4 regions of the Allorhizobium sp. DMC15 genome follow, and region 1 is predicted to be linked to each of the others. Evidence: riboswitches for the same ligand, from Rfam matches in the RefSeq annotation. Region 1 holds a riboswitch; each other region holds the start of a gene.
What was found. A riboswitch is a leader RNA that binds a small molecule or an ion and turns the genes downstream of it on or off. The one in region 1 is predicted to bind cobalamin.
Positions count from the first base shown of each region.

Region 2: another riboswitch for cobalamin. It lies ahead of bluB (5,6-dimethylbenzimidazole synthase); the one in region 1 lies ahead of cobU (bifunctional adenosylcobinamide kinase/adenosylcobinamide-phosphate guanylyltransferase).
Region 3: another riboswitch for cobalamin. It lies ahead of ACT53S_RS04555 (aromatic ring-hydroxylating oxygenase subunit alpha); the one in region 1 lies ahead of cobU (bifunctional adenosylcobinamide kinase/adenosylcobinamide-phosphate guanylyltransferase).
Region 4: another riboswitch for cobalamin. It lies ahead of ACT53S_RS00390 (ABC transporter ATP-binding protein); the one in region 1 lies ahead of cobU (bifunctional adenosylcobinamide kinase/adenosylcobinamide-phosphate guanylyltransferase).

Region 1 is NZ_JBQUZB010000003.1:150,136-157,404, forward strand. It holds gene ACT53S_RS14970 (flavodoxin domain-containing protein) at 1-252, shown strand, start outside; gene crcB (fluoride efflux transporter CrcB) at 308-685, shown strand; gene ACT53S_RS14980 (RluA family pseudouridine synthase) at 782-1,771, shown strand; gene ACT53S_RS14985 (HAD-IA family hydrolase) at 1,768-2,421, shown strand; gene ACT53S_RS14990 (ATP12 family chaperone protein) at 2,431-3,237, shown strand; gene ACT53S_RS14995 (hypothetical protein) at 3,297-4,118, shown strand; cobalamin riboswitch at 4,194-4,561, shown strand; gene cobU (bifunctional adenosylcobinamide kinase/adenosylcobinamide-phosphate guanylyltransferase) at 4,749-5,279, shown strand; gene cobW (cobalamin biosynthesis protein CobW) at 5,283-6,359, shown strand; gene cobN (cobaltochelatase subunit CobN) at 6,363-7,269, shown strand, end outside.
Region 2 is NZ_JBQUZB010000003.1:621,722-628,990, reverse strand. It holds gene ACT53S_RS17325 (LTA synthase family protein) at 1-1,867, opposite strand, end outside; gene ACT53S_RS17320 (NAD+ synthase) at 2,069-3,748, shown strand; gene ACT53S_RS17315 (TolB family protein) at 3,778-4,614, shown strand; cobalamin riboswitch at 4,653-4,842, shown strand; gene bluB (5,6-dimethylbenzimidazole synthase) at 4,884-5,588, shown strand; gene ACT53S_RS17305 (DUF2865 domain-containing protein) at 5,595-6,665, opposite strand; gene ACT53S_RS17300 (acyl-homoserine-lactone synthase) at 6,798-7,269, opposite strand, start outside.
Region 3 is NZ_JBQUZB010000001.1:943,051-950,319, reverse strand. It holds gene minD (septum site-determining protein MinD) at 1-443, opposite strand, end outside; gene minC (septum site-determining protein MinC) at 473-1,246, opposite strand; gene ACT53S_RS04570 (BA14K family protein) at 1,426-1,920, opposite strand; gene ACT53S_RS04565 (BA14K family protein) at 2,127-2,546, opposite strand; gene ACT53S_RS04560 (hybrid-cluster NAD(P)-dependent oxidoreductase) at 2,772-3,857, opposite strand; gene ACT53S_RS04555 (aromatic ring-hydroxylating oxygenase subunit alpha) at 3,860-5,104, opposite strand; cobalamin riboswitch at 5,206-5,408, opposite strand; gene ACT53S_RS04550 (DUF6656 family protein) at 5,712-6,314, shown strand; gene ACT53S_RS04545 (GGDEF domain-containing protein) at 6,330-7,269, opposite strand, start outside.
Region 4 is NZ_JBQUZB010000001.1:84,960-92,228, forward strand. It holds gene ACT53S_RS00370 (sugar-binding transcriptional regulator) at 1-888, opposite strand, end outside; gene ACT53S_RS00375 (hypothetical protein) at 1,024-1,203, shown strand; gene ACT53S_RS00380 (hypothetical protein) at 1,483-1,692, opposite strand; gene ACT53S_RS00385 (NAD(P)/FAD-dependent oxidoreductase) at 1,815-3,086, shown strand; cobalamin riboswitch at 3,211-3,442, shown strand; gene ACT53S_RS00390 (ABC transporter ATP-binding protein) at 3,638-4,432, shown strand; gene ACT53S_RS00395 (ABC transporter substrate-binding protein) at 4,449-5,408, shown strand; gene ACT53S_RS00400 (iron ABC transporter permease) at 5,479-6,489, shown strand; gene ACT53S_RS00405 (DeoR/GlpR family DNA-binding transcription regulator) at 6,565-7,269, shown strand, end outside.

The sequences.
Region 1 (7,269 bases):
GAAGAGGAGCGCCAGGAGGCGCGGCATTTCCCCGATGCTCTGCTCGCTGAGACCGGCTGGAAGCCTGCCCTTGTGCATCATGCGGCCGGCGCGCTTCGATACAGCGAATATGATTTTTTCAAACGCTGGATGATGAAACGCATGGCGGCGCAGGAAAAGGCGCCGACAGATAGCCGTCGCGACCACGAATTCACCGACTGGGAGACGCTGCGCCGGTTTGTCGAGGACTTTCGCGCGGCCGTGAGGGCTTGACGGCGGGCTTCGCTGGCATTTGAAGCGGTGCATTGCTCATGCATCGGAGGCCACCATGTTCCATATCCTGCTCGTCGCCCTCGGCGGCGCGATCGGCTCGGTCGCGCGTTACCTCGTTGGTCTCGGCATGACCCGTCTGATGGGCCTGTCCTTTCCTTGGGGCACCCTGACGGTCAACATCGTCGGTTCCTTTGCTATCGGCATCCTCACCGAGCTGGTCGCCCGCCGGTTCGACGCGTCCGCCGAACTTCGACTTCTGATCGTCGTCGGCTTCCTCGGTGGCTTCACGACATTCTCCTCATTCTCACTCGACACGATGGCGCTGATCGAGCGTGGCGCGACCGCCTCTGCCTTCGCCTATGTCGCAGCAAGCCTCGTTCTGGCCCTCGGGGCCGCATTCGCGGGGCTTTTGCTGGGCCGCAGCCTGTTCTGAGACGCCCATTTCATTTCTGCTTTCCCTTCAGGGCCGAAATCAACTAAAGGCTCCGGACAAAGGGCAATGCCCGCTTGCAAGAACGAAAGAACCGAGATGGCCGGCATCGAACATATCACCGTGGAGGCAGACGAGGCCGGCATGCGCCTCGACCGCTGGTTCAAGATCCACTATCCGGGTCTCGGCTTCGGCGCGCTGCAGAAACTGCTGCGCTCCGGCCAGGTGCGTGTCGACGGCGGTCGTGTGAAGACCGATGCGCGCGTGCAGCCCGGCCAGGTCGTGCGCGTTCCACCGATGGACGTCGACGCCAAGAAGACTGGCCCGATCGCCAGCCACGACCTGAAACATGGCGACGACCACGAACTCCTGTCGCGCATGCTCCTGCACGAAGACGAAAAGGTCTTCGTCTTGAACAAGCCCGCCGGCCTTGCCGTGCAGGGTGGCTCCGGCCTGACCCGCCATATCGACAAGATGCTGGAAGCCTGGACAAGCCGGAAGGGCGAGAAACCACGCCTCGTGCATCGCCTCGACCGCGACACCTCGGGTGTGCTCGTCGTGGCCCGCACGCGCGGCGCCGCCCAGAAGCTGACGGCGGCGTTTCGCGAGCGTGACACCAAGAAGATCTACTGGTCGCTGGTGAGGGGCGTCCCGCGCAAGCACGAGGACAAGATCTCGACCTGGCTGACCAAGGACCAGACCGACGAAGGCGACCGCATGCGCGTCTGCAAGCATGGCGAGGAGGGCGCGGATCACGCAGTGTCCTACTACCGTGTCATCGACACGGCGGCCCAGAACCTCGCCTGGCTGGAGATGGAGCCCTATACCGGCCGGACCCACCAGCTGCGCGTCCATGCTTTGCATATCGGTCACCCGATCATTGGCGATCCCAAATACTTCATCGATGACCACAACTGGGATTTCCCCGGCGGTATCCAGAAGCGCCTGCATCTGCATGCCCGCCACATCGACCTGCCACATCCGAATGGCGGTCGGCTGAAGGTCACGGCGCCTTTGTCTCCCCACATGGTGCAGTCCTGGAACCTGCTTGGCTTCGACCAGGCGGATGGCGACAGGGACGCCGAATGAAGCTGGTCCTGTTCGATTGCGACGGCACGCTGGTCGACAGCGCCGGCTTGATCCACGAAGTCATGCGCCACACCTTCGTCGCCTTCGGTAAGCCCGAGCCGGCTGTGGAGACGACCAAGTCGATCATCGGCCTCACGCTCGACATCGCGATTACCCGCATGGACGGCAAGCCGCATGCCGATGACGAGGCGGTCGCCATGGCCGCCCATTACAAGGCGATCTTTGCCGACGTGCGGCGCGTTTCCGGTTTCGGCGAGATTATGTTCGATGGGATTCGCGAGGTCTTGGACGCCCTGATCGCCCGCGAGGATATCTGGCTCGGCGCCGTGACGGGCAAGTCGCGGCGGGGGCTGGAGATGATCCTTGAAGGTCATGGCTTGAAGCCCCATTTCCTCTTCTGCCGCACGGCCGACGACTGCCCGTCAAAGCCGCACCCTGCCATGGTGACGGAATGCTGTGACGAAGCCGGCATCGTTGCCCGCGAAACCATCGTCATCGGCGACGCGATCTATGACATGCAGATGGCGAAAGCCGCCGGTGCGACCGCCATCGGCGTCGCCTGGGGCTATGCCGCCATCGACGATCTCTGGAAGGCGGGTGCCGATGCCGTTGTCGAACGACCGGCCGACCTGCTGGCCTATATTCATTAGGAGCACATCATGCGCGACGAGCTCGACAAGGACATCTTCGGCACATTCATCCCCGAGCACAGCCACGAGGATCCGGTGCGCCGCGCCCAGATCCAGATGAAGCGTCCGCTGCCGAAGCGCTTCTATACGGCCGTGGCGGTTGCCGAAGAAGTAGACGGTTTCTCCATTCTGCTCGACGGCAAGCCGGTGAAGACGCCGGCGAAGAAGACGCTGACGCTTCCGACCCGCGAAGCTGCCGATCTCGTCGTCGCCGAATGGGCGGCGCAGGGCGAGTTCATCGATCCAGCCACCATGCCGATCACCAAACTCGCGAACACGGCAATCGATGCTGTCGCAAACAGTCTGGACGAGGTCTTTGACGAGATTGTCCGCTTCGCCGGCAGCGATCTTCTCTGCTACCGCGCCGATGCGCCGAAGGAGTTGGTCGAACGCCAGGCGAAGAACTGGGATCCGGTGCTGGCCTGGATCGCCACCGCGCATCAGGCGCGCTTGATCCTCGTTGAGGGCGTGATGCATCAGGAGCAGCCAGCAGCCGCGATCGCGGCCTATGCGAAGGCGCTTGAAGCCTACCGCGATGCGTTCCGGATTTCCTGCCTTAACGTTGTGACCACGCTGACCGGCTCCGCCGTGCTCGCGCTTGCCTTCGCCGAGGGCGCCTTCGACCTCGACACGGTCTGGACGCTTGCCCATGTCGACGAAGACTGGACCAGCGAGCACTGGGGAACGGACGAAGAGGCCGAAGCCCGGCGCGAGGCGCGCTACGGCGAATATGCTGCCGCAGCCGCGCTGTTTGCGGCGCTTGACCCCGCGAGTTAACTCGGCACTAACCATAAATGACGGATGCTCTGGCGGACAGAATCACCGCCGGAGTCGTCATGTCAGCTCGCAGTCTGCGCACCGCAATCGCGTTCGGGCTCGTCCTGTGCCTGGCATCCTGTGCGAGCATCCAGGCCCGAATGTTTCCGAAACATCTCGTCTATTATGTCCGGAACGTCACGGTTATCGCCGATGCCCGCATGCCTCTGGATCTGATCTCGGGCGTCGACGCCCGGGTCTCGGCCGCAATTGCCGCTACGCAGCCCCCGCCGGGCGCGGAACGCGTCGTTCTCATGGTGAAGATCGACCGGCTCGATCACGGCGAGGGGGCAAGGCGGCGCATGGAACGGGCGCATTTCACGGTGACCGTGACCTCCGTCGAAACGGGAGAGCCGGTGGCGGAAGGAAAATACGTCGTCAATGCCTCGACCGACGATCCCCGGTTTGCCCGAGGGGCCCTGGCCGAAGAGATCGCATCGCGGATCCGATCCGATTTTTCTCTTGTCCATCCGACCGTTCGTATCGTGCCGGCTCCGAGGATGACCTCGACCAGGCTGAAGAGTGACCCGGAGGTTGCAATCGGACCCACGCCACGCGTTGCGCCAATCGCCAGTGCCACGCCGAAGGTCATGCCACCCGCGCCTCAAGCCGCTCCGGCAAGTGCGCCGACACCTCCCAAGCCTGCGCCGGTCGAAATGGTGGCTCCGCCTGTGCTCCCGGTTACCTCTGGGGATAAATCTGCCTATCCTTACCAGCCGGCACGTCCGGTGGCCCAGATGAAACCTGAAACGACTGTGGATCAGGGCGCGCGTGGGGCGATTCGCCTTGGCGGTGGGTGTGATCCGGCTGCCTCGGAAGACTGCCTCACTATAAAACCCTGAGCATCGGCAAGGGCGCCTTGCCGCTTGTGTGCGGTCCGGCGCCGCTCCTGTGATTGACTTGGCTGAGGCCCGGGCTTAATCCTTCTGGCGGATGGTTTCCGGGCGGCAGACACGTCGGCCGGAGAGCAAAAGGGAATGCGAAGGCCTGGACCCATGCCGGGCAAGCCGAACGCAGCCGACCCCGCGACTGTATTGCAGCGAGGGTCTTCCATCCTGCCTGCGGAGATTGATGGCGACGGATCGCATGGTGCGGTCGGCTGGCGATTGAAACGGGTGGGAAAAGCCACTGGAGTGGCGATATGAACAGCCGGGGCAGGACGCCTCTTTTTCTACGAATCGTCCGCCTCTCATATCGCGACACATTCCGGGAAGGCGAGGAAGAACCGCCGGCCTTTGTGCCAAGACCTGCGAGCCAGGAGACCTGCCATCCGTGACGGGCATAGGGCCCACCTGGGGAGAAATCCCCGTTGCCAACACGGAGGTTGTCTTGGCGACGTTTCGCATCCGCGGGGTCTTGTTGACCCGCCGATGGCGGTCCGTCTTTTCGGGCCGCGCATCGTTTTATGGTTCGCGCATGCTAGGAGCATGCGCCTTTGACCGCGTCCGCGCGGCCGAAGGTCATGGCACGCCATGACCGCTTCCCATTCCCGATCCATCCTGGTTCTCGGTGGCGCGCGCTCTGGCAAATCTCGTGTTGCCGAAGGTATGGCGCGAGAGACGGGTCTCGACCGTTTTTATCTGGCGACGGGCCGCGCCTGGGACGACGAGATGCGCGCCCGCATCGAGACCCATAAGGCCGACCGAGCCGATGACGGCTGGACGACGCATGAGGAGCCGCTCGATCTCGTCGGCGCGCTGAAGGCGCTCGACCAGCCCGAACGCGTCATCCTCGTCGACTGCCTGACCCTCTGGGTCACCAATCTGATGATGGAAGAGGGCCGTGACGTCGACGCCGAAGGCGCCGCACTCGGCGCCAGTCTTGGGGAACTCCAGGCCACCGTCATCTTCGTTTCCAATGAAGTCGGCCTCGGCATCGTGCCCGAGAACAAGATGGCCCGCGCCTTCCGCGACCATGCCGGCCGTCTCCACCAAGCCATCGCCGCCGAAGCGGCAGACGTTTATTTCGTTGCGGCTGGACTGCCGCTGAAAATGAAGGGTTGAACCATGTTGCAGCAAAAAATCCCCGCCACCGTCATCACCGGCTTTCTCGGGGCGGGCAAGACCACCATCATCCGCAACATGCTGACCAATGCCGGCGGCAAGAAGATCGCGCTGATCATCAACGAATTCGGCGATCTCGGCGTCGATGGCGACGTGCTGAAGGGCTGCGGCGCAGAGAACTGCACTGAGGACGACATCATCGAACTCACCAATGGCTGCATCTGCTGCACGGTGGCCGACGACTTCGTGCCGACGATGCAGAAGCTGCTCGACCGCGGCGTGAAGCCTGACCACATCGTCATCGAAACCTCGGGTCTCGCCTTGCCGCAGCCGCTGGTCGCCGCCTTCAACTGGCCCGACATCCGCACCCGCGTGACCGTCGATGGTGTCGTGACCGTGGTCGACAGCGCCGCCGTTGCTGCCGGTCGTTTCGCTGATGACCATGATGCCGTCGCCGCCCAGCGCGCCGAGGATGACAGCCTCGATCACGAGAGCCCGATCGAGGAACTGTTCGAGGACCAGCTGACCTGCGCCGACCTCATCGTGCTCAACAAGACCGACCTGCTCGACGCAGCCGGTATCGCCGCCGTACGCGCCGAGGTGACCGGTCGGACTACCCGCAAGCCTTCTATGATCGAGGCGAAGAATGGCGAAGTGCCGTCGCTCGTCCTGCTCGGGATCGGCGCCAGCACCGAAGACGACATCGAAAACCGCAAGTCGCATCACGAGCTGGAGCATGAGGCGCTGCATGCCTCGGGCGAAGACCACGACCATCATCACGACCACGACGAGTTCGAAAGTTTCGTCCTGAAGCTCGGCGCGATCAAGGATCCCGCAGACTTCATCGACCGCCTGAAGCCGGTCATCGAAAAGCACGACATCCTGCGCCTGAAGGGCTTCATCGACGTGCCGGGCAAGCCGATGCGCCTTGTCATCCAGGCCGTCGGCACCCGCATCGACACCTATTTCGATCGTCCCTGGACGTCGGCTGAAAAGCGCGAGACGCGGCTTGTGGTGATCGGCCTGCATGAGTGGGATTTCGGGTCTGTCGTCGAGGACGTCCAGGCGGCGGCTGTCTGATCCATGCACCTGCTTCTCGCCCAGAAGGGATCGATCAGCGACGGCGACGAGGCGATCGATCTTGGCCAGACGCCGGGGGACGTGCTGTTTCTCTCGGCGGCCGACACGGAGCTGGCTGCGATCGCAGCCGCCGTGGAGGCGAGGGGCACAGATGCGCTGCGCTGGCGACTGGCCAGCCTGATGACGCTGAAGCACCCCATGTCGGTCGATACCTATATCGAGCGCACGGCGCGTCATGCGCGGCTGATCGTGGTCAGGGCGCTGGGCGGGGCGAGCTACTTCCACTATGCGCTGGAAGCGCTGCATGCCTCAGCCCGTCGCAGCGGCGCTGTCATCGTCGTGCTACCCGGCGACGACAAGCCGGACGAGGGGCTTTCTCCATTCCAGGCCTGTGCGGACGACGACCGCCAGGCGCTCTGGACCTATCTGACCGAGGGCGGAGCTGGAAATGCCGGGGCCTTCGTCGCCTATGCCGAGGCCATGCTGCGCGGGGAGGAACGTCCGGACCCGGCGCGTCCATTGCTGAAGGCCGGCATCTGGTGGCCGGGCAGGGGTCTGATCGGGGTCGAGGAGTGGGAGAAGCTGGCGTTTCCCAGAAGGGCGGACGAGGGGCAAACGGTACCACGCGGTCTCTCACCCCTTGTGGGGGAGATGGCAGGCAGGCCAGAGGGGGAAAGCCCCTCCCCAACCCCTCCCCACAAGGGGGAGGGACTTCAAGCCATCACCCCCCTCTGCTTCTACCGCGCCCTCGTCCAGAGCGGCGAAACGGCACCCGTCGAAGCCATGGTCGAGGCCTTGAAGGCTCAGGGACTGATCCCCCTGCCGGTCTTCGTGTCGAGCCTCAAAGATCAGGTTTCGGTCGATACGCTCCGCGCCATCTTCACCCGCTTTCCGCCCTCGGTGGTCATCA
Region 2 (7,269 bases), 470 kb from region 1:
ACATGACGTCATGCTGCAGCAGTCGGTAGTCTCGGATCAGCGGGTCCACGGCGCCCGCCTGAGCCCAATCGGCCTGAGACTTGGCATTGCGGCCAATCAGCTGATGCCTGTCGACGACCGTATAGCGTTCTCCGACGCGACCGAGCACGCCGGTGTAGTAGGGGTGGCGATATCCGGCGAGGCGCACGACCACGTGTGGCAGCTGCGAGGGGCTGACCGAGCCGATGTCCTTCTGCACGCCGCGCTTGGACGACCAGACGACCAGCGGGGTTTCGTGCTCGCGTTTCATCGTCGGGACGGACGCTTTGCGGGTCGCCACCACATTCGGCATGTAGCCGCTTTCGGTGTAGACGTCGCCGAGCGGGGGAAGGTGGTCGCCAAACATCACGATGATGGTTTCGCGGCGGCGCTTCTTTGCCCAGTCCATCAACATCTTCAGGCTTTGGTCGGCTTCCTTGACGCCCTGCGTATAGGTCGCGAGCGTTTTGGTCGGAGCATCCGACAGCGTGGGAGCATCAACCTCGACCGTGTTCTTTGCGTAGCGGTGCTCCTCGTAAGGGCCATGGCCCTGGAGCGTGACCGCGAAGAAGAAGAACGGTGCTTCCGTATTGTCTGCTTCCTTGATGATGTACCGCGTCAGCGCGTCGTCTGAGGCAAAGATGCCGCGCTTGTCCATCGCCGGCATGTTCTCTTCCGAACGGAACTGCTGGAAACCGAGTGCCTGATAGACGTTCTGTCGGTTCCAGAACCAGCTCTGGAAGGGGTGGAAGGCTTTCGTCACATAGCCCTTGGATTCGAAGAAGGTGGCGAGCGACGGAAGCGGGCGGCGGATGTATTGCTGGTAAGGGATGCTGCCGTAAGGCAGGAAGGCGTTCGAGAAGCCGGTCAAGGCCTCGAATTCCACATTCGCGGTCATGCCGCCGAACTCGGGGGAGAACATGTTGTTGCCAGAGGATGCCGCACGGATTGTCGGCATCGGATCCTCGGAATAGCGGACGCTGGTCAGTCGCGTCGGATCCCAGAGGCTCTCGCTCATCACGACGATCACATCGGCCTGGCGTCCCGAGAAGAAGGAGGCGGGTACACGGTCGGACGGGATGTCGGTGATTGCGGGCTGGCTGTAGCCATCCGGCGCGCTGACACGGGCCATGGGCACATTGAAGGCAAAGGCCATCAGGAAGCCATTGTGGCGATAGTTCTCCTTCTGGTCCCACATCATGGGCACGATGTTCAACCGGTCACGAAAGGCCGAGAACGCCATCGGATCCATGAGCGAGATGAAGCCGGCGAGCAGCGGAAAGGAGACCACGAGGCGCGCACCGCGACCGACGAGGTTGAGGCGTGGGAACACCTTGCGGCTTTTCCAGATGAGCGTGATCAGGGCGACGATGAAGGCCAGGCTCCCGACCGCCAGACCCACTGCCTTCATGGGTTCCGCTGCTACCATGGCCGGCAGAAGTTCCATGATCTGACGACCGAAGAGCAGGTCGCTCGGAAACAGCGGATCCGACAGGAATAGCTGCTTCTGCCCGGAGAAGAAGGCGGGGAGGAGCAGGAGCGGGCCGATGAAGAGCGTCGACTGGTAGGCCTTGCCGATGATCGCATCGGTGAAGGCGAGAATGAGGAAGACGATGCCTACCGCGACCAGTCCGGGGCGGCTAGTTGAGGTCATGTATTCCACGACGTCGATCATGCTGCCGCGGGCCAGGATCTCGCTCAGTAAAACGATGGAGGCGGCAATCAGCGCCGTGTTGATCCATTGGACGAGAAGCTGGACAACCCAGGAGCTTCCGAGCTCTCGCTCGCGTGTCGCGCCGAAAGCGCTAAAGATGTTCGCGACAAGCGATTTCGGGCTGGACTGGACCACTTCGAACTCCGGGTCTTGGGCAGATGTCGTCAAAGGTTCGCATAGGTGTCACATAAGTGTCATGAATGCTACATGAACCGTGATCGAGAAAGCTTTGTTCCCAGAATTTCCGGTGGTTTGGTTAGCGCGGCCGGGGGCTGTGGTTCGCCTGGAGAGCAAAGCGACATTGCGATCGGGCGGACGAGCGGCTAAATCGGTGTCATGAGCGATGCAAAGAAGATCTCCGACGTCCTGCGTATAGCAGTGGCACAGTTCAATCCGACGGTTGGCGACGTGACTGGCAACCTTGCCAAAGCGCGCGCGGCGCGCGCCGAAGCGGCCGGGCAGGGGGCCGATCTCCTGCTTCTGACGGAGCTCTTCATTTCCGGCTATCCGCCGGAAGATCTGGTTTTGAAACCGGCTTTTCTGAAAGCCTGCCTCCAGGCCGTCGAGACGCTTGCGGCCGATACCGCTGACGGCGGGCCAGGCGTGATCGTCGGCTTCCCGCGGCAGGGCGAGAAGGGGCGGCACAATTCCGTGGCGATCCTGGATGGTGGCAAGATTCTCGGCTTCCGCGACAAGATCGATTTGCCAAACTATGGCGAGTTTGACGAAAAGCGCGTCTTTGTCGAAGGCGAGATGCCGGGGCCGGTCAACTTCCGGGGTGTTCGGATCGGCGTTCCGATCTGCGAAGAGATCTGGAACGATCTCGGCGTCTGCGAGACGCTGGCCGAGACGGGTGCGGAGATCCTGCTCGTGCCGAATGGCTCGCCCTATTATCGCGGCAAGGTGGATGTGCGTCATCAGGTGGCGCTGCGCCAAGTGATCGAGACGGGCCTGCCGCTGATTTTCGCCAACCAGCTCGGCGGACAGGACGAACTGGTCTTCGACGGCGCGAGCTTTGCCTTCAACGGTGACAAGTCTCTCGCCTTCCAGATGAGCCAGTTCGAGGAGACCCTGTCAGTCACGACCTGGCGACGCACGGCCGAAGGCTGGCGCTGCGATCAGGGGCCGATGTCGCGGATCCCTGAGAAGGAAGAGGCTGACTACCGCGCCTGCGTGCTCGGTTTCCGCGATTACGTCAACAAGAACGGCTTCAAGAGCGTGGTGCTCGGTCTCTCGGGCGGTATCGATTCGGCTATCTGTGCAGCGATCGCCGTCGATGCGCTGGGCGAAGAGCGTGTGCGCACGATCATGCTGCCCTACCGCTATACCTCGCAGGAAAGTTTTGCCGACGCCGAGGCCTGCGCCAAGGCGCTCGGCTGCCACTATGACATCGTGCCGATCCAGGACCCGGTCGAGGGCTTCCTTTCGTCGCTCTCGGACATGTTTGAGGGGACCGAGAGCGGCATCACCGAGGAGAACCTGCAGAGCCGCACGCGCGGCACGATCCTCATGGCGATCTCCAACAAGTTCGGCTCGATGGTGGTGACAACCGGCAACAAGTCGGAAATGTCGGTCGGCTATGCGACGCTCTACGGCGACATGAACGGCGGCTTTAACCCGATCAAGGACCTCTACAAGATGCAGGTCTATGCGCTGTCGGCCTGGCGCAATGCCAACGTTCCCCCGGGTGCACTCGGTCCCTCGGGCGAGGTGATCCCTGCCAACATCCTGTCAAAGGCCCCGTCTGCGGAGCTTCGGCCGAACCAGACCGACCAGGATTCACTGCCGCCCTATCCTGTTCTCGACGACATTCTCGAATGCCTGGTCGAGAAGGAAATGGGTGTCGACGAGATCGTCGCACGCGGTCACGACATCGCAACCGTGCACCGGGTCGAGCACCTGCTCTATCTCGCCGAATACAAGCGCCGCCAGTCGGCACCGGGCGTGAAGATCACCAAGAAGAATTTCGGACGCGATCGTCGCTATCCGATCACGAACCGATTCCGTGATCGCTGAGTGATCCGGAACGGGCGAGAGGAAGCAGCATGCGCAGTTCCGTCGAAATCTTTGACATCAACACCCGCGAATGCGAGGTCGTCTGGCAGACGGAAGACCTCGTCGAGGCGCCGAACTGGTCGCGGGACGGCGAGTTCCTCGTCGTGAACGGCGACGGGCTGCTCTATGCCCTGCCGCTCGATGAGGAGGATCCGGAGCCGGAATTGATCGATACCGGTTTTGCTGTTCGGCTGAACAACGACCACGGGATCTCCCCGGACGGTGCCTCGATCGCCTTCTCGGACCATACGCTCTTCGGCAAGTCCTGCATCTATATGTTGGGTGACGGGGACGACGAACCGCGCCAGGTCACTGACAAGATGCCGTCCTACTGGCATGGCTGGTCGCCGGACGGAAAGGAACTTGCCTATTGCGGCGATCGCGGCGGTGTCTTCGACATCTACACGATCCCGACAAAAGGCGGGCCAGAGCGGCGGCTGACGCAGGGCGAGGGGCACAATGACGGTCCCGACTATTCGACTGACGGCCAGTGGATCTATTTCAATTCCAGCCGCACCGGCACTATGCAGATCTGGCGGATGCGCACGGATGGTAGCGACCTGCAGCAGCTCACCTCCGACGACTATGGCGACTGGTTCCCGCATCCGTCGCCAGATGGGAAGAAGGTGCTGTTCCTCTCCTATGATGCCGACGTGACAGGGCACCCGCGTGACAAGCAGGTTCGGCTGCGTCTGATGGATGCCGATGGCGGGAATGTCGAGACGCTCATCGAGTTCTTCGGCGGGCAGGGATCGATCAATGTGCCGAACTGGGCTCCGGACGGAACGGCCTTCGCCTTCGTGCGCTATTTCCCCCAGCCTGAGTGACGCTGTCGCTTTTGGTCTGTCCTCCGCAATCTCCGTCAAGTAGAACACCTGTGTCAGGTGCCTGCCGCAAGGCGGGAGAATCGGGAAGCCGGTGAAAATCCGGCACGTGCCCAACGCTGTGAGGCGGATGTGACGTGTCAGGGGAAACCCAGCCACTGGAGGAATCCGGGAAGGCGCACGTCGCGGATGATGCTCAGTCAGAAGACCGGCCTGGCGAGATAGACCGAACCCGCGTGGACGGCGGGTGGTTGCGCATTGTGGGGATTACGATGCACGACAAACCGAACGAGTTTCTCGTCCGGACAGCGCCCTTTGCCGAGCCAGACAAGGACGCCGTCTACCGCGCCATCCATACGCGCCGCGATGTGCGCGATCAGTTCCTTCCCGATCCGCTGCCGGACGATCTCGTGCGCCGCCTGTTGGGAGCCGCCCATGCCGCGCCTTCCGTGGGCTTCATGCAGCCCTGGAGCTTTCTGCTAATTCGCAGTGCAGCTCAGCGAGAGGCGATTTGGCAGGCGTTCAGACGCGCGAACGAAGAGGCGGAGGCGATGTTTCCGGATGAACGTCGCAGCGCGTACCGGGCGCTGAAACTGGAGGGTATCCGCAAGGCGCCTCTCAACATCTGCATCACCTGCGACCCGGATCGGGCCGGGCCCGTCGTGCTTGGTCGGACCCACAATCCGCGCATGGATGCCTATTCGACCGTGTGCGCCATTCAAAATCTTTGGCTTGCCGCCCGTGCCGAAGGGGTCGGTGTCGGTTGGGTCAGCATCTTTCACGAGGCAGACGCCAAAGAGATCCTCGGCATTCCGGAGCGCGTCGAGATCATTGGCTATCTTTGTCTTGGTTACGTCGCGGAACTCTACGATCGGCCCGAGCTGGAGGTGAAGGGGTGGCGAAGGCGCCTCGCCCTCGACGATCTGATCTTCGAGGAGCAATGGCCGGCGTGCGCGGGCTCCGACGAACTTACGTAAGAAACGCTATTCCTGCAAAGGCTGCGGACCGGGAGCTGCGGGCTTCGTCAGGTCGATGCTGCCGGTTTGCGGAGGCAGGAAGACCGGGCCGACACGACGGACGTTGAGCGCTGCCGCGTCGAGCTCTCGTACTGGCGCGGGGATCACTGCGTCGACCCGGGCTGCCGGCGCGTCTTGCGGCTTCACGGTAAGGATTGACGACTGATAGTCCGGCACGGCCGGGCGCGGGGTCATCCTCTGGTGGTAACGTCCGAAATCGCACTGGCATTGCGGATCCTCCGCCGGCCGGCGTGTGCGATAGACGAAGGCATTGGGCATGTCGCGATAGGGCTGTCCGGTCGCGGCGGATACCATGTCGGAGGTTTCGCCGGAACTGGCCGAATGGAAGAAGAGTTCGGTTTCGACACCGGGACACATCTGCTGGCATTGCGCGGCGTCCCGGGCAAAGTTGATGGCGGACGTGCGTGAGGAAATCGGGAAAAAGCCACCGTCGCAGGTTCGCACGCAGAGTGTGCGGACATCGCCGGTCGGCAGCATGCCGATCGACGGTCGGAAGGAGAGGGCCGCTTCAGCTGCGCGATCCGGTCGATAGGGTTCAGCCAGCGTGTCGAGATATGGAACTCGTTCGGGCTCTTCAGGCGCAGAGACGACGGTGCTTCCGCTATCGCAGCCATGATCGGCGAGCGCCTGCTCAAGCCGCGCCGTTTCAGCTTCGCCCAGTCCCTCGCGCAGCTCGACGAGCTTGCTGGTCAGGATCTCCCTGTTGCGCTCCATGCGTTCAAGTGCCTTGGCGAGATCGCCACAGTCACTGCCGCCATCGGCGCGGATCGTAGTGATCGACGAGGTGAGGCAGCGCAGCCGCCGCTGGTCCTGCCGAGCTTTGCGCAGTTCGAGATTTTGCTGCGCAATGGCTCCGGCATAGCGGTTGATGTCATCGGACGAGACCGTGGACCGCGCCGAAACAAGTCGTTCTCGCAGCCTCTCGCATGCCAGCGACGTGGCTCTGGCGTCCTGCAGGGTGGCTGCAAGGCAGGCGATGGCCATCAGGGGGGCGAGCAGTCTGGTCAGTGGTTTCATGGCTCCGACCGGGGTGCCTGGCGGTACACAACGGTTTTGTGTTTCCGGAGACACCATAAGGCAGTTGGCGCCAAAGTAAAATGACGGGTGAGAGAGCGGCTGCGGCCTGGCAAGGCAACCGCTCCCCGTGCGTCATGCAGCGCGCGCGGAAGCCAGCGTCATCGGTTGCTCCAAGACGGTGCCATCGATCGCGGCAACGGCTTTCATCCGATTGAGCAGATCGTGGCTAACCTCCCAGGAGACAGCCACCGCCTGGACCGTTCCGATGCGCTGGGGGTCGGCGATGCGTTCGCCGGGGCAACCCATGCGCTTGAACATCCGCTCGAGGAAGACATCCGTGACCGTGACGATGTGGCTGAGACCCGAGGCAAGTCCAAGTTCGCCGACACCGCACATGAGCTCTGCTGCAGCAATCGTCACCTGGTTGCTAGCGCGATCCTGGGAGATTTCCGGATCGATGCAGAAGCGGCTCGATTCCCAGATCGCGGCGCTGCGTATTTCGGGGCCCGGCCCTAGCAGTTGGGGGAAGGTGTCGTCGAGCATGTTCGGACCAAGCGTGGGAAGCAGCCGCAGAGCCCCGCGCAGCGCCCCGCTTTCACCGTAG
Region 3 (7,269 bases), on a different contig from region 1:
GAAGAGACTTCCGGATTGGTGACGACGACGGCCATATCGGCATGGCGCATCGCAAGCGTCGCACCGCGTTCGATGCCGGCCGGGCTGTCGCAGATGATCCAGTCGAAATACTTCTTCAGCTCGTTGATGACCTGCTCGACGCCTTCGGCGGTCAGGTTATCCTTGTCGCGGGTCTGCGAGGCAGGCAGCAGGAAGAGCGTTTCCAGCCGCTTGTCGCGGATCAGCGCCTGCGGCAGCTTGGCGTCACCCTGGATCACGTTCACGAGGTCGTAGACGACGCGGCGCTCGGCGCCCATCACCAGATCGAGATTGCGAAGGCCCACGTCGAAATCGACGACCACGACCTTTTCGTTGCGCTGCGCGAGCGCGGCACCCAGAGCGGCTGTCGACGTGGTCTTGCCGACCCCGCCCTTGCCTGATGTCACAACAATCACCTTGCCCATGTTGTTCTCCTGTCTATCCCCGCTCAAGTTCACGTCATTCTTTCTGTCATGATTGCATCCCCCTCCAGCCAAAGCTGAACGGGATGCCCTTTCAATTCTGGATCCATGTCGTCGGTCATCGCGTAGACGCCGTCGATTGCAACCAGCTCGGATTCGAACTTACGACAGAAGATCCTTGCGTCGGCATTGCCAACGCATCCGGCGAGCGCTCTGCCGCGCAGCGCGCCGTAGATATGGACGGATCCGCCGGCGATGACTTCGGCACCGGACTGGACCGAGCCGATGACCGTGACGTCGCCCTGGGTGTAGATGACCGACTGGCCGGAGCGGATGGTTTCGCGCACGATCAGCGAGGGTGTCGAGGCCGGACTCTGCGAAACGACCACCTGGGACACCACCGGCTCCGCAGCCGCACTCTCGGCCTTGGTTTCGCCGCTGTTGCCGGCACCCGCGTCCGGGGCTTCGTTGCGCGGTACTTCATAATCCGCAGCAGGCTTGCCGCCCTTCAGCTGCGGCGGCATACCCGGCTCGACCAGCGAGGGGCGACCACCTTCGATGCCCATGATCGAGACATTGCGCGCAGCCAGTTCAGCAATCAGGGCCTTGAGCTGCGGCTTGTCGATCTCGATGTCGGAGACGTCGAGGACCACGGGACGACCGAGGAAGAAACCGGCCGAACGGGCAGCAAGATCGTCGAGCCGGACGAGCCAGTCGTCGAACGGCGGATCCGGCGTCAGGACGACGGCCAGGAAGGATCTTCCCTTGATGCGGATGGAGCGAGGTTCGGTTAGCACTTTGGTCATCTACGTAAACAAATCGTTGATGAAAGGAGTAGTGCTGATTTGGTTAACAAATGGTTAATGCCCGACCTTCGGCGTTAGGAAAGTGCCGGAAATGTCATGCTAAAAGCCGCCCGCAACGGGCGTTGCGGACGGCTCTCGGGATACCGCTGTGCGAGGGGTTAACCCCCCTCGGTGCATGATCAGTAATAGGGCGACAGGCACTGCTGGCGCGGGCCGTTATACGGCTGGAAGGTGTTGGAATAGCTGTCGTAAGAACGATAGCGGTTCTGGCACCACTGGTAGTGCTGCGGGTTGATGTTGCCGGCACGCGGGACGGCGCGGGGCTGGTTGGCAATCGCTCCGCCGATAATGGCGCCGGCTGCAAAGGCAGCAAGCGGGTACCAGTAGCCGTTGTGGTAACGGTAGCCGGCACGGCGCTCACGATAGCCGCGATGGCCGCGCCAGTAGTGCGCGCGCTCGTAGCGGTCCCAGCGTTCATAGCGGTCGCGACGATCGTAACGACGGTCGCGATAGATGCGAATGCCGCCATCAATATACTGGACATTGGTGGCATCCGTCGTCGTGGTGACCGGCGCGACGGGGCGGATAACCTGCGCCTGTGCCGGGACCATGCTTGTGACGGCGAGGATCGATGCGAGAGCAGCAACGGCTGTCGTCTTCAATGCACTCTTCATGATGTTTCTCCCTGCATGTTTCTTTCGGCCGTCGGGAGCGGACATCGCCCGGTCCTCGACCTTGAGAAAAGGTTAACGGGGCCAGCCTGAACTCAGAATTAACACGCCGTTCATAGCTCGCGCTTTGCGCGTAACGGTTCCGTGACCGCTTTGGCGCACAAGTGCCCGTCAACGGTGGGAGTGGTGTTTTGTTCCAGGTTGAGCCGTCAATAATAGGGCGAGTAACACTGCTGGCGCGGACCGTGATACGGCTGGAACGTGTTGCTGCGCCAGTGATAGGACCGGTAGCGATCAGCGCACCAACTGTAATGGATTGGATTGAGACTGCCGCCGTAACCTATCGCGTGGCGGCGCGGAATCGGCACGTCAAGGATGACGCCCGCGCGCATGGAGCGGGGAGAAAACCACAAGCCGTCATGATAAACGTAGCCCGGCCGGTGGAACCGGTATCCCGGTACGTGATAACCATCGTGCGGCGACAGGACCGTCACCCGCTCGACATGGCGATAGCTGATGTGCCGTTCGTAGATGCGAACCTCAAGGCCGCCGGCCTGGACGTCAAACCCGCTCATCGCGAAACCGACAGCGGCCAGACATAGAGCGGTGAAAGCAGAAACAAGCTTCATGCACGTTACCCCCTCGGCTTGGCCTCCGCGCTAAAACTTCGGCCATCCTGGCCGACATAAGACCGGACCCTGGGTCACGGGCGAAGGCTTCATCAGAGGATGCTAATCGTGAGACATGCGACCGGCAAGAGGCGCGGCTCGTGTCATCTCACCCGAAACAGCGAGAGGGCGAACCCTGTCCGGCATCGCCCTCCCCGTATCCGCAATTGATGGATCCGTCCTGGCTTACGCTTCGATCTCGATATCGCCCTTGGGCCGTGAACAGCAGGCGAGGATATAGCCCTCATCGATCTCGTCATCGAGAATGCCGCCATTGTGGTCCATCTCGACCTCGCCCGAGATCTTCATGACCTTGCAGGTGCCGCAGAGGCCGGATTCGCAGGCCGCACCGATGCGCACGCCGGCCGCACGGGCGGCCTGTAGCACGGTATGGCCGGGGGCGCAGAGCCCGTCCTTGCCGGACATGGCGAACTTGACCTTGGTCGGCTGCTCGCCATCGGCATGATCGGCGACCACCACGAGCGGCTCCGGCTTGACCGGCTGGAAGGCTTCCTCGTGATAATTCTTCATGTCGAAGCCGGCGCCTTCGAGGGCCTCGCGCACGGTTGCCATGAAGGGCGCCGGGCCGCAGCAGAAGACGGTCCGTTCCAGGAAGTCAGGTGCCAGAAGGGCGATCTTCGCCTTGTCGATGCGACCCTTCAGGCCTGACCAGAGCTGGCCGCGCGACACCTGCTCGACGATGAAGCCCAGCGTCAGATGCGGCATTTCGCGGGCCTTGGCCTCAAGCTCCCAACGGAAGATGATGTCGTCAGGCGAGCGCGCGCAGTTGAGGAAGGTGATGTCGCTGTCGGGTGCCCGGTCACTCATGTCACGGGTCATCGACATCATTGGCGTGATGCCGGAGCCGGCCGAGACGAAGAGGTATTTCTTGGCCGGATGGCGGGCATAGGAAAAGTCGCCGAGCGGGCCGAAAGCCTTCAGCGCCATGCCCGGCTTCAGGTTGTCGAACATCCAGCGGGTGCCGATGCTTTCGGCCTGAGCCTTCACCGTGACCGCGACCGTATAAGGGCGCGAGGGGCTGGAAGAGAGCGTGTATGTGCGCATGACCGGCTCGGGAGAGACCGGGATCTCCAGCGTGACGAACTGGCCGGGCTGGTAACGAAACCAGAGGTTCGGCTTGTTCGGCTTGAAGGTGAAGGTCATCACGTCGGGTGCTTCCGGCGTGACGGCAACGCATTCGAGCAGATGCTCCCGGTCGGACCAGGGATGCATCTCGTCGACGTGACGGTATGGGTTGACCGCGATGTTCATCTTTATGCCACCGCCGAGAGGCGGGCCTTGTCGCCCTGCAGACGCTCAATCATGAAGTTCGAATACCATTCGACAAACTGCATGACGCCGCCCTCGTGATCGACCGAATAGGGGCCCGGTTCATAGGCCGGCGAGCGGATACCGAAGGCGTTTTCCTCGACGATCGAGCGGTCCTGGTCATTGGTCATGGTCCAGACATGGGTGAGCTCTTCGAGGTCGTAGTCGACGCCTTCGACGGCATCCTTGTTGACCAGCCAGGTGGTGGTGACGGCGGTTTCCTCCGCCGAGATCGGCAGGACGCGGAAGGAGATCGCGTGATCGCCGAGGATATGGTTCCAGGTCGTCGGATAGTGGAAGAGCAGCATGGTACCGATGTGGCTGATCGGCACGTCGGCGGAGAGCGGCTTCTTGACGGCGCGCTTGCCGGACATGGTGTAGCTTTCGGCGTCCTGGATCAGCGGCATGCGGGCAGTACGGAACTGGCCCGAAGGGTCCATCTTGAACTCGGACGGCAGGCCAGCGGCTTCGCAGCGCTGCCAGTGTTCGGCAATAAACGGATCGTCGCCGGCGCCCTGGACGCCGGTTGCGGTCGGGGCTTCCGGATAGGTGCGGCAGAGTTCTGGGTGGTTGCCCGCACAGTGGTAGCATTCACGGTTGTTTTCCCAGACGAGCTTCCAGTTACCCTTCTCGATGATCGTCGTCTTGTGGGCGACCTTGGCCTCCCACAGCCGATGCGGCGCCATGTAAGGCTCGATCGAAGCGCGAACGGGGGCGAAATCCGGGGCTTCGTTGGCCAGGCAGATGAAGATGTAGCCGGCGACGCTTTCGCAATGGACCGTCTTCAGGCCGAAGTCGGCCTTGTCGAAGTTCTCGCCCATCTGACGGGCAAAGACCAGCGAACCATCGAGATCATAGGTCCACTGGTGATAGGGACAGACGAGCTTGGCGGAGGCGCCTTTGTCCTGGGTGCAAACGCGGTGGCCGCGGTGGCGGCAGGTGTTGTGGAAAGCGCGGATGACCTGATCCTTGCCGCGCACGATCACGACCGGATAATCGCCGACCTGAACGGTGAAGTAGTTGCCGGCGCGCGGGATCTCGCAGTCGTGGCCCATGAACAGCCAGTCGCGATACCAGATCGTCTCCATGTCGAGTTTGAAGTAATCCTGGTCGATGTAAAAGGGCTGTTCAAGGCTGAAGCCTTCGCGGCGGTTCTTCAACTGGCGCAATGCCGTGGTCTGCAGGTCCATGTCGTCCTCGTTATCCTATATCGGCGGATGAGGAGCGCAGCAGGGAACCGCCCCTTGGGATGGGCAGAACACGGCTATCCCCGGCCGCCCGCCGCGACCTTGATTGTTCGTTTCCCGAGGCTGGTTTCCGGGCTCTGGAGTGGCCCATTCGCGGACCGCGCCGGCGCCTTCCCAGGGTCTCCCCCAGTGGCTTTGTGCCGAAGCGCATTCTCCACCACCGTTGCGGGGGCAGCGCCGGATTTCGACCGGCTTCCCGATTTCCCACCCTCCCTAGCAGGGCGGCACCTCGAGCTTGTTATCATCTAAACACAGTCGACCGGGGGGCGCTGCACTGCGAAACGACACGGCCGAAATCGTTTGCGACATGCCACAGGATCTGAAAACGCGGAGAGAAAACAGAGATTCCCCTTATATTTCCGGAAACTGCAGCAACAGGATGAATTTCTTCGTTTCAACCATGGCGCAAACGGGCAATCGAAGGACGATCCAAAGATTTGCGCTGCGGCAAGCCTCGCGAAACCTCGGCGCTGCAGAATACCATCAAATCATGATTAACCATGCTGCGGTAAGCTCAAGATACAAAGCCGGGCACCGTCAGAGCGTCACCATGCAGAAACTGAGATACTTCGCGGCATCCAAGACCGACAAGACTGCGGCTCCAGTCAAGGCGGCGCATACCGAATTCCTGCGAACCGGACGCATTTCGCGCCATCGCGACGACTGGGTGCCTGAGCAGCGGCGCTATCTCACCTATGAGGAAGTGGCGGAGCGAACCGGCAAGCGGCTGGAAGCGGCAGCGGACACGACGCATACCAGGATCAATTCCTTCCACCGGTCCATTCAGTTTCCGAAAATCATCTTTCACCGCACGCTGACCGACAGTCCGCATCTGGGCTACTGTCACGTGACGGCCGCGCGGACGAATTTCGCCCAATATGCCGATGTGCGCTGGGCCTTCTATATCGCCAATTTCTTTGCGGAGATCGGCGAGAGCGAAACATTCTTCGAACGCATCCGGCAGAATTATTCCCGGATGTATTTCGCCGTCGCGGTGAAGCCTGAAGCAGAGACAAAGGCCATGGCGATCGACCGCTCGATCCGTGAGAACGGCCTGCTGTTCCGGACCCATGATCCCAAAGAAGCCCTGCGCAATGTGCTGATGCTCGGGGCGCGCGATGCAGAGCTTCGCAAGATCATCGCGAAGCTCTGAACCAATCCGTCAGAATCAGGCGCCGAAGCCGCCAACCGGCTTCTTTTTGTAGAGCAGCCAGTCCTTCGAGACGTAATCCGACGCACCATAGACCGTAACGGTGTCGCCGCCCGCTGCCTTGGACGTTGCGAGCGCCTTCTCAGCGAAGTTGGTGAAGTCGAAGGCGTTCGGAGCCTGCTCCGAGAAGCAGATGCCGAAGGACATGGAAAGCTGGCCCAGGCTGCGTCCACCGTTCGAGCCAACAAGGGCGCTCGCCTTCAGCTTGCCGCGCACGAGGTCGACGACTCGGCTGATCTCATCCTGATCCGACGTGTAGAGCAGAAGACCGAAACGGCCGCCATCAAACCGGCAGGCGAGATCGCCACCGCCGGAGACGGCTTCCAGAACCTTGCCGACCTGCATCAACAGGCGCTCGGCGACGGTCGGGCCCATCTGTTCCTGAATGCGGGCATAATCGTCGATTTCGCCGACAGCGACGCCGCAGAGAACCGGCATTTCCGGATTGGAATAGATCTTGGCGACGGCCTTGTTGAAGGCGCGGCGGCTGGCCAGTCCGGTCATCGGATCGACGAATTTCGCCGCTTCGGCTTCCTCCGCCTCGCGCTGGAGGTCTGCCAAAGCCGCCGTCTTGTCGACCACGGCGCGGACGACGTTGCTGTTCTGGTGGGCCCGCTTCTCGGTCGCCGCCTTCAGCATCTTGATCGACTGGCCGAGCGGCGTGCCTTCCAGATCCGCTTCGGTCAGGATGGTGCGGGAGGCGTGACCGATGACGCGGCCGTAATCGGTGAGCGAGATCTTTTCTTCATTCAGCAGCGAGATGAAATTGCTCATCTCGGCGCGCACCTGGCCATTCTGACGGCTGAGCAGACCATCCTCATGCTGGTGTGGCAGATATTTGCGACCGAGTTCATCGAGTGCTTCCTGCGTCTTGACCTTGCCGAGGGCGATGAAATCA
Region 4 (7,269 bases), on a different contig from region 1:
CACGGCGGCGAGAATGGCGGCATGCTTGCGCTTGCCGCGTGCCATGCCGATCACAGTCGAGCGTTCACGGGAGGGAATGTGAAGGCTGGCAACCCGGTCATTGACCGGATGATCGAGGAGTTTTCCGTCGGCACCGAAGATCCAGCCGCAGATTTCGCCGACGGCGCCGGCCTTGAGAAGGTCCTCCATTTCGTCCCGCTTCAAAAAGCCGTCGACGAGGAGGGGGGCTGTGAGTGCGATATCTCCGATACCCACGAAGGTAACATCGGATTTCTGTCCGAGCGCGATCGTCGGCGCGACCAGCGGCTGCGCATGAAGCAACGCCTTTTCCTCGGGGGAAGAGACGATGACCGGCAAAGGCATGGGAAAATGCGGCGCCTTGATCGCATCCGCCATCGAGAAAATGACGTTGAAATAGGCGGCAGACCCGTCCGGACTGATATTGCCGGTCAACGAGACGATCTTGTGTTGCGGACACTCGATCGGCGACAACTGGTCGATCATGGCGCGCAGCGTGCGGCCGGTCCCCATGGCGATAACCAGGGGATCGGATTGTTTGAGCCAGCGTTCGAGTTCCGCAGCGCCGGCTTCGGCCACGCCCACCGTCGCCGATTCCGATTCGGGATCGGAGGGAACGATCTCAACCTGCCGCAAACCGTACCGGTCCTTCAGCGCTTCCGCCAGTTCGAGGCAGGCCGCAATCGGATGATCCAGCCGGACCTTGATCAGGCGTTCCGCGATCGACAACGAGACCAGACGTTGAGCGCTCTGACGTGAGATGCCCATGAGGGCTGCGATTTCATCTTGGGTGCGACCCGAAACATAGTAGAGCCAGCCGGCCCGCGCGGCATCGTCCAGTCTTGTCTGTCCTTCACTGCGCCGCGCCATGACACCTCGCCTCCCCGATGGAAACAGTGCTGCCAAGTTTGCGAGCCGCTGTCAAATGGCGCCGAGGCAAGCAGCCGCCAGGAACCACCCAGCTTTTGGCCGGTTGGAACTCGTGTCCGATCAGGGAGAGAGCAGATGAACAGGAAATGGCAACTCGTGGCGATACTGGCCGCCTTGGCGATTGCGCTCGTCATGGTGTTTGCCGCTGAACTGCTACAGGATGACACCCAAACGGCCCCAACCGATGCGCCGACACGGCACGATTCCGTTCCCGGCTTACCGCCAAGCGCGACCGGCGATATCAGCAATCCTTGAAACCGGTGGCGGGCGACGATCGATCGCACTCTTTGCCCAAATAAAAACGATCCCGCCGAAGCGGGATCGAGGTGGGAGCCCTGAGGCTGCCGGGGGAGGTTGGGGGAACATACTGACGATCAAACGGCCCAGAGTTCCAATTGTTCCACAGCGGGAACATGGTTTTTGACGGACTGCGATCGGTACTGGTTGGCACCAAGCGCAATCATGTGCGCGCGTGTGTTCCTCTCTCTGCAAGAACTGTCTGACCCCGCGCCCTCTTCGAGTTCGGCGCTAGGCTCACTGTGCGTCGTCGTCCGATGTCTTCATTGCATCGCCCAGGTTCCGTTTGACCGGGTCCGACAGGTTTTCGCCTTTGGCATCGCGGTCGATGTCGGGGTTGTCTTCTGCCGGCAGATAGCCGCGTGGCCGGTTCTCCTGTGGCCCTTCCCAGCGCGGGGACTGGTCCGTCGTTCCTGCTTTGCCGTCCTTTGGACCGTTCATACCCATTTTGATCTCCTGCGTTTTCATCTCCCTTCCAACCGCAGTTTCATGCGACGGTTCCCCCGGAACATTCGCCGGCGGCTTCTGTTTGTCGGATGGACTTCAACGCGAGGCATGGGAGAAAAAGGATGACGAAGCCACACGTGGTCATCATCGGTGCGGGTTTCGGCGGCCTGGCCTGCGCAAAAGCGCTCGGCAACAGTGATGTCAGGGTTACCGTCATCGACCGCCGCAACCACAATCTGTTCCAGCCGCTGCTCTACCAGGTCGCAACCGCCGCCCTCTCACCCGCCGACGTTTCAGAACCGATTCGTCGCACCCTTGCGCGTTATGACAACATCCGCGTGCTGATGGGCGAAGTCTCCGGGATAGACGTGGAGGCAAAGCAGGCGCTGCTCGCCGACGGCGCCCGCATTTCCTATGACCGCCTCGTCATCGCGACGGGATCAGAATACAATTACTTTGGTCATCCCGACTGGCACAAGCACGCGCCCGGCCTCAAATCGGTGCACGAGGCCCGCCAGATCCGCCACCGCCTTCTGCTCGCCTTCGAACGGGCCGAACGCAGCACGGACGAGAGCGAGAAGCGCAGGCTTCTCACGAGCGTGGTCGTGGGTGGCGGCCCGACAGGCGTGGAGATGGCAGGAGCGATCTCGGAACTCGGCACCTTCATGATCGCCAATGACTTCGACAGCCTCGCTCACGACCAGTTTCGCGTTCTGCTGGTCGAGGCGGGGCCCAGGATTCTGGCGGGCTTTCCGGAGGATCTGGCCGATTATGCCGCGAACTATCTGACCCGGATCGGCGTCGAAATCCGTGTGAAATCCGCAGTGGAAGAGATAGAGGCGACACGCATTCGTATCGCGGGAGAATGGCTCCCCGCTGGTTCCATCGTCTGGGGCGCCGGCGTCAAGGCGTCACCGGCTGCCCGTTGGCTCGGCGTCGAACCCGGCGCTGCGGGCCGTATCCCGGTCAATGCCGATCTTACCGTGCCCGGCCGGCCGGGCATCTACGCACTCGGCGACACGGCACTCACCCTCGGCGCTGACGAAAAACCCCTGCCGGCACTTGCCCAAGTGGCCAAGCAGCAGGGCACCTATCTGGGGAAGGCGCTGCGCGCGGAACTCTTGTCCGGCAGAACCCCGGGACCGTTCGCCTTTCGCAACCGGGGCAATACCGCAGTCATCGGCCGCAACGCCGCAATATTCGATTTCGGCCGATGGCATTTGAAGGGGCGCCTTGCCTGGTTCCTTTGGGCGATCGTTCATGTCTGGCTGCTCGTCAACTTCGAGAAGCGGCTGTTGGTCAGCATCCAGTGGGTCTGGCGCTACGCAACGCGGCAGCGCGGCGCACGGTTGATCGATGAGCACGCAGCAGATCGCCTGCGGTCCGTGCCTTGAAAGACCAACAATTCGATGGCCTGACGAAAATTCCGCTTCCGCGATCAAAATCGGTTGACGAATGTAATGTTATTACATATCGAACAATTGACGCAGGACATGCTTGACCAGTCTGTCGCGGAGGCTCTATGCAGGAGGCGACGGTTCCCCCACCGGATGACTCCGAGGGGATTAATAGGGAACACGGTGCGGAAGACCCTGTAGGGACCAAGACCGTGGCTGCCCCCGCAACTGTAAGCGGATTGCCGTCCATTCTCGCGGCGCGAAAGCGTCGGGCCACTGCGAGCGATCGTGGGAAGGCAGATGGACGACAGATATTCGCAAGCCAGGAGACCTGCCGTCAGATGAGTGAGAAACGTAGCGGACGGGGTGTTCCGATGGATACGAACTGGCTTGCAGACCGCGTCTTTCGCGCGGCTTCATGGTTGCCATTTTGCCTCCGGAGAAGTCCTGCGGAGGAAAGACTTGCCGGACATCATCAGCGATAGTTTCAGCAGGCCTGCTGGAATACACGGCGTGACCGCTGCCTTTCTCTTGGGGAGGGTTGGACGATGAGTTGTGATACCAGGGGCATATCCGTCAGGGCAGTTGACCTCGGTTGGGGACCCAGAACCTCGCAGTTTCTTGTGCGCAACGTCTCCTTTTCGATCGGGGGCGGGGATCGCCTCGCCATTGTAGGCCCGAACGGCGCCGGCAAGACGACACTTCTGCGTTGCCTCTATCGCGGTGTGACGCCGCTTGAGGGCAGGGTAGAAGTCGATGGCCAGGACATCGCCGATCTGACGCCCCGTCAGGTTGCCCGCCGGGTTGCCGTCGTGTTGCAGGAAATGCCGGCCGATTTTCCCTTCACCGTCCAGGACGTCGTCTTGATGGGACGCGTACCCTGGCGGGAAGGCTTGACCGGCTGGACTGCGCAGGACCGCGACGAAGCCCGCCATGCACTGGAACATCTGGATCTGCTCTCCCTTGCGTCCCGTCAGTTCTCCACGCTGTCCGGCGGTGAGAAGCAGCGCGTTCTCGTGGCGCGCGCGCTCGCGCAAAATCCGGAGGTCATCATCCTCGACGAGCCGACCAACCATCTCGATATCCGTCATCAGCTGGAGATCCTGGCCCTACTGGCCACCTTGCGGCTGACAATCGTCACCACCTTGCACGACATCAATCTCGCAGCCGATTTCGCCACCCATGTCGCGCTGATGCAGTCGGGCCGCATGACGGCCTTCGGCCACCCCGACGAGGTCCTGACCGACCATGCCATTTCCGGCACCTTCGGCGTTCTCGCCGAACGCCAGCATATGGCGAGTGCCGGCTCCTCGCGCTTTTCATTCTCCCTTGCCAACTCCTGATTTCGAAAGAACCAAGATGGTCTCGTTCCGCCTGTCCTCCGCCGCCACATTCCTCATCGCTGTCCTCGCCGCTTCGGCAGCCGGCGCCTTTCCTGTCACGGTGAAGAGCTGCAACCGCGATGTCACGTTCGAGGAGGCCCCCAAACGCGCAGTCTCCAATGACGTCAATCTCACCGAAATGATGCTGGCCCTGAAACTGCAGGACCGCATGGTCGGTTATACCGGCATCTCTGGCTGGAAGACGCTGGATGAGAGCCTGCGCGAAGGTGTGAAGGAACTGCCCGAGCTTTCTCCCAAATATCCGAGCAAGGAGGTCCTGCTCGAAGCCGATGCCGATTTCTATTTTGCCGGCTGGAACTACGGCATGAAGGTCGGCGGCGAAGTGACGCCCGAGACGCTCAGCCCCTTTGGCATCAAGGTCTATGAACTGACGGAATCCTGCAGCCACATCATGGCCAAGGCCAAACCCACCATGGACGACATGTTCGTCGACCTGCTCAACCTCGGCACGATTTTCGGCGTCGAGGATCGGGCAGAGGCCCTGGTCGCCGGTTACAAGACCGGTTTGACAAAGGTCCAGGAGCGCATCGGCACCATCAAGGAGCCCGTTCGCGTGTTCGTCTACGATTCGGGCACCGAAAAGCCGTTCACCTCTGGCCGTTTCGGCATTCCGACGGCCATGATCGAGGCCGCCGGCGGCATCAACATCATGGAGGATGTCGAAAAGAGCTGGACGGAGGTCTCCTGGGAGCCGGTGATAGACCGCAATCCTGAGGTGATCGTCATCGTCGACTATGGCGATGTCACCGCCGAGCAGAAGATCGCCTTCATGAAGGAAAACCCGGCATTCAAGAACCTCGACGCCGTCAAGAATGATCGTTTCGTCGTGCTCGCTTATGTCGAGGCGACACCTGGTCCACGCAATGTCGCCGCCATCGAACGCCTCGCCGAGGCTTTCCACCCGCGCAACATGTAATGCCGGCTGACCGGCCTCAGCTTATACTCTGAGGCCGCGACCGGCTGCATTTTTAAAAAACAGGAACGCGATGCGCGGCAGCAGGATCTTCCTCTGGACGGTCGGCCCACTCGGGCTGCTCCTCCTCTGCATCACCCTCGGGGTCTCGCTCGGCTCGGCGCGTATTCCCGTCGGCATGGTATGGTCGATCCTCGGCCACCATGCCGCGCCGGACCTCTTCGAGCAGACCTGGTCGGCTGGCCGCGACAGCATCGTCTGGGAAGTGCGGCTGCCGCGCGTGCTTTTGGCCGCTCTCGTTGGCGCCGGTCTCGCAGTCGTCGGCGCCGTCCTCCAGTCGATTACCCGCAACCCGCTCGCCGATCCGCATCTGCTTGGCGTCTCCTCGGGCGGTGCATTGGGGGCGATCATCGCGCTCCTCCACACCGGACTGATCTTCGGCGTCATCACGGTTCCGCTCTTCGCCTTCGCCGGCGCGCTCTGCGCCACAATGGCCGTCGTCGCCGTCACCCGCATGACCGGAGCCGCACCGGACCGGCTAGTTCTGTCGGGCGTTGCCGTCGCTTTCATCGCCACCTCGCTCGGCAATCTCGCGATCTTTCTTGGCGATCCGCGCGCCGCGCATACGGTGATCTTCTGGATGCTCGGCGGCCTCGGCCTCGCCGAATGGAGCCATCTTGTCTATCCGGCGGCCACGCTTGCCGCCTCCCTTGTCTTCCTTGTCCTGCGTGCCCGCGAAATCAATGCGCTCGCCATGGGCGATGAAACGGCAGCCACCTTGGGGGTGCCCGTTGCCCGCTTTCGCGCGGAACTCTTTGTGGTGACGGCGCTGTTGACGGGCGTGATGGTCGCCTTTTCCGGCGCGATCGGTTTCGTCGGACTATTGGTTCCGCATTTTGTTCGCCTGACCGGCGGCAGCGACAATGTCCGCGTCATCCCGCTGTCGGCCTTGGTTGGCGCGGTGGTTCTGATCCTCGCCGACGTCGTCTCCCGCACGATCATGGCCCCGGAGGACGTGCCGATCGGCGTGATCACCGGTCTCGTCGGGGGCCTATCCTTCATTCTTCTTCTGAGGCGCCGATAAGCACTGTTCAGATTTCTGTTGCCCTTGGTTCGTTTTGACTTAGGTTGAAGAAAAACGAAAGAGTAGGGGATGGAGATGCTGCTTTCGGCCCGACAGACGGAAATCATGACGCTCGCCAAGGAATATGGCCGCGTTCTCGTGGATGAACTGGCAGCCCGGTTCGCGGTGACACCCCAGACGATTCGCAAGGATCTCAACGATCTGTGCGATGCCCGCGCGCTGAACCGCATTCATGGCGGCGCGGTGTTCCCCAGCGGAAACGAAAACGTCAAATACGAAGCGCGCCGCTCGATGGCCGCGACCGAGAAGCAGGCGATCGGCCGGGCCGCAGCCGATCTCATTCCCGACAACTCCTCGCTCTTCATCAACATCGGCACCACAACGGAAGCGGTGGGCGACGCCCTGGTCGACCACAAGGAATTGATGGTCATTACCAATAATATCAATGTTGCCAACCGCTTGCGTGTCTTTCCCTCGATCGAGGTGGTCATCGCGGGCGGTGTCGTGCGGGGTTCTGATGGCGGTATCGTCGGCGAAGCAGCCGTCGATTTCATTCGTCAATTCAAGGTCGATTTCGCCGTCATCGGTGTATCCGCGATTGATGAAGACGGCGCGCTGCTCGATTTCGATTTCCGCGAAGTGAAAGTCGCCCAGGCCATCATTGCCAACGCGCGACACGTCATTCTGGTCACGGATGCCTCCAAGTTCGAACGGACCGCACCCGTTCGCATCGGCCATATATCGCAGGTGCAGACCTTCATAACCGATCACTGTCCCTCC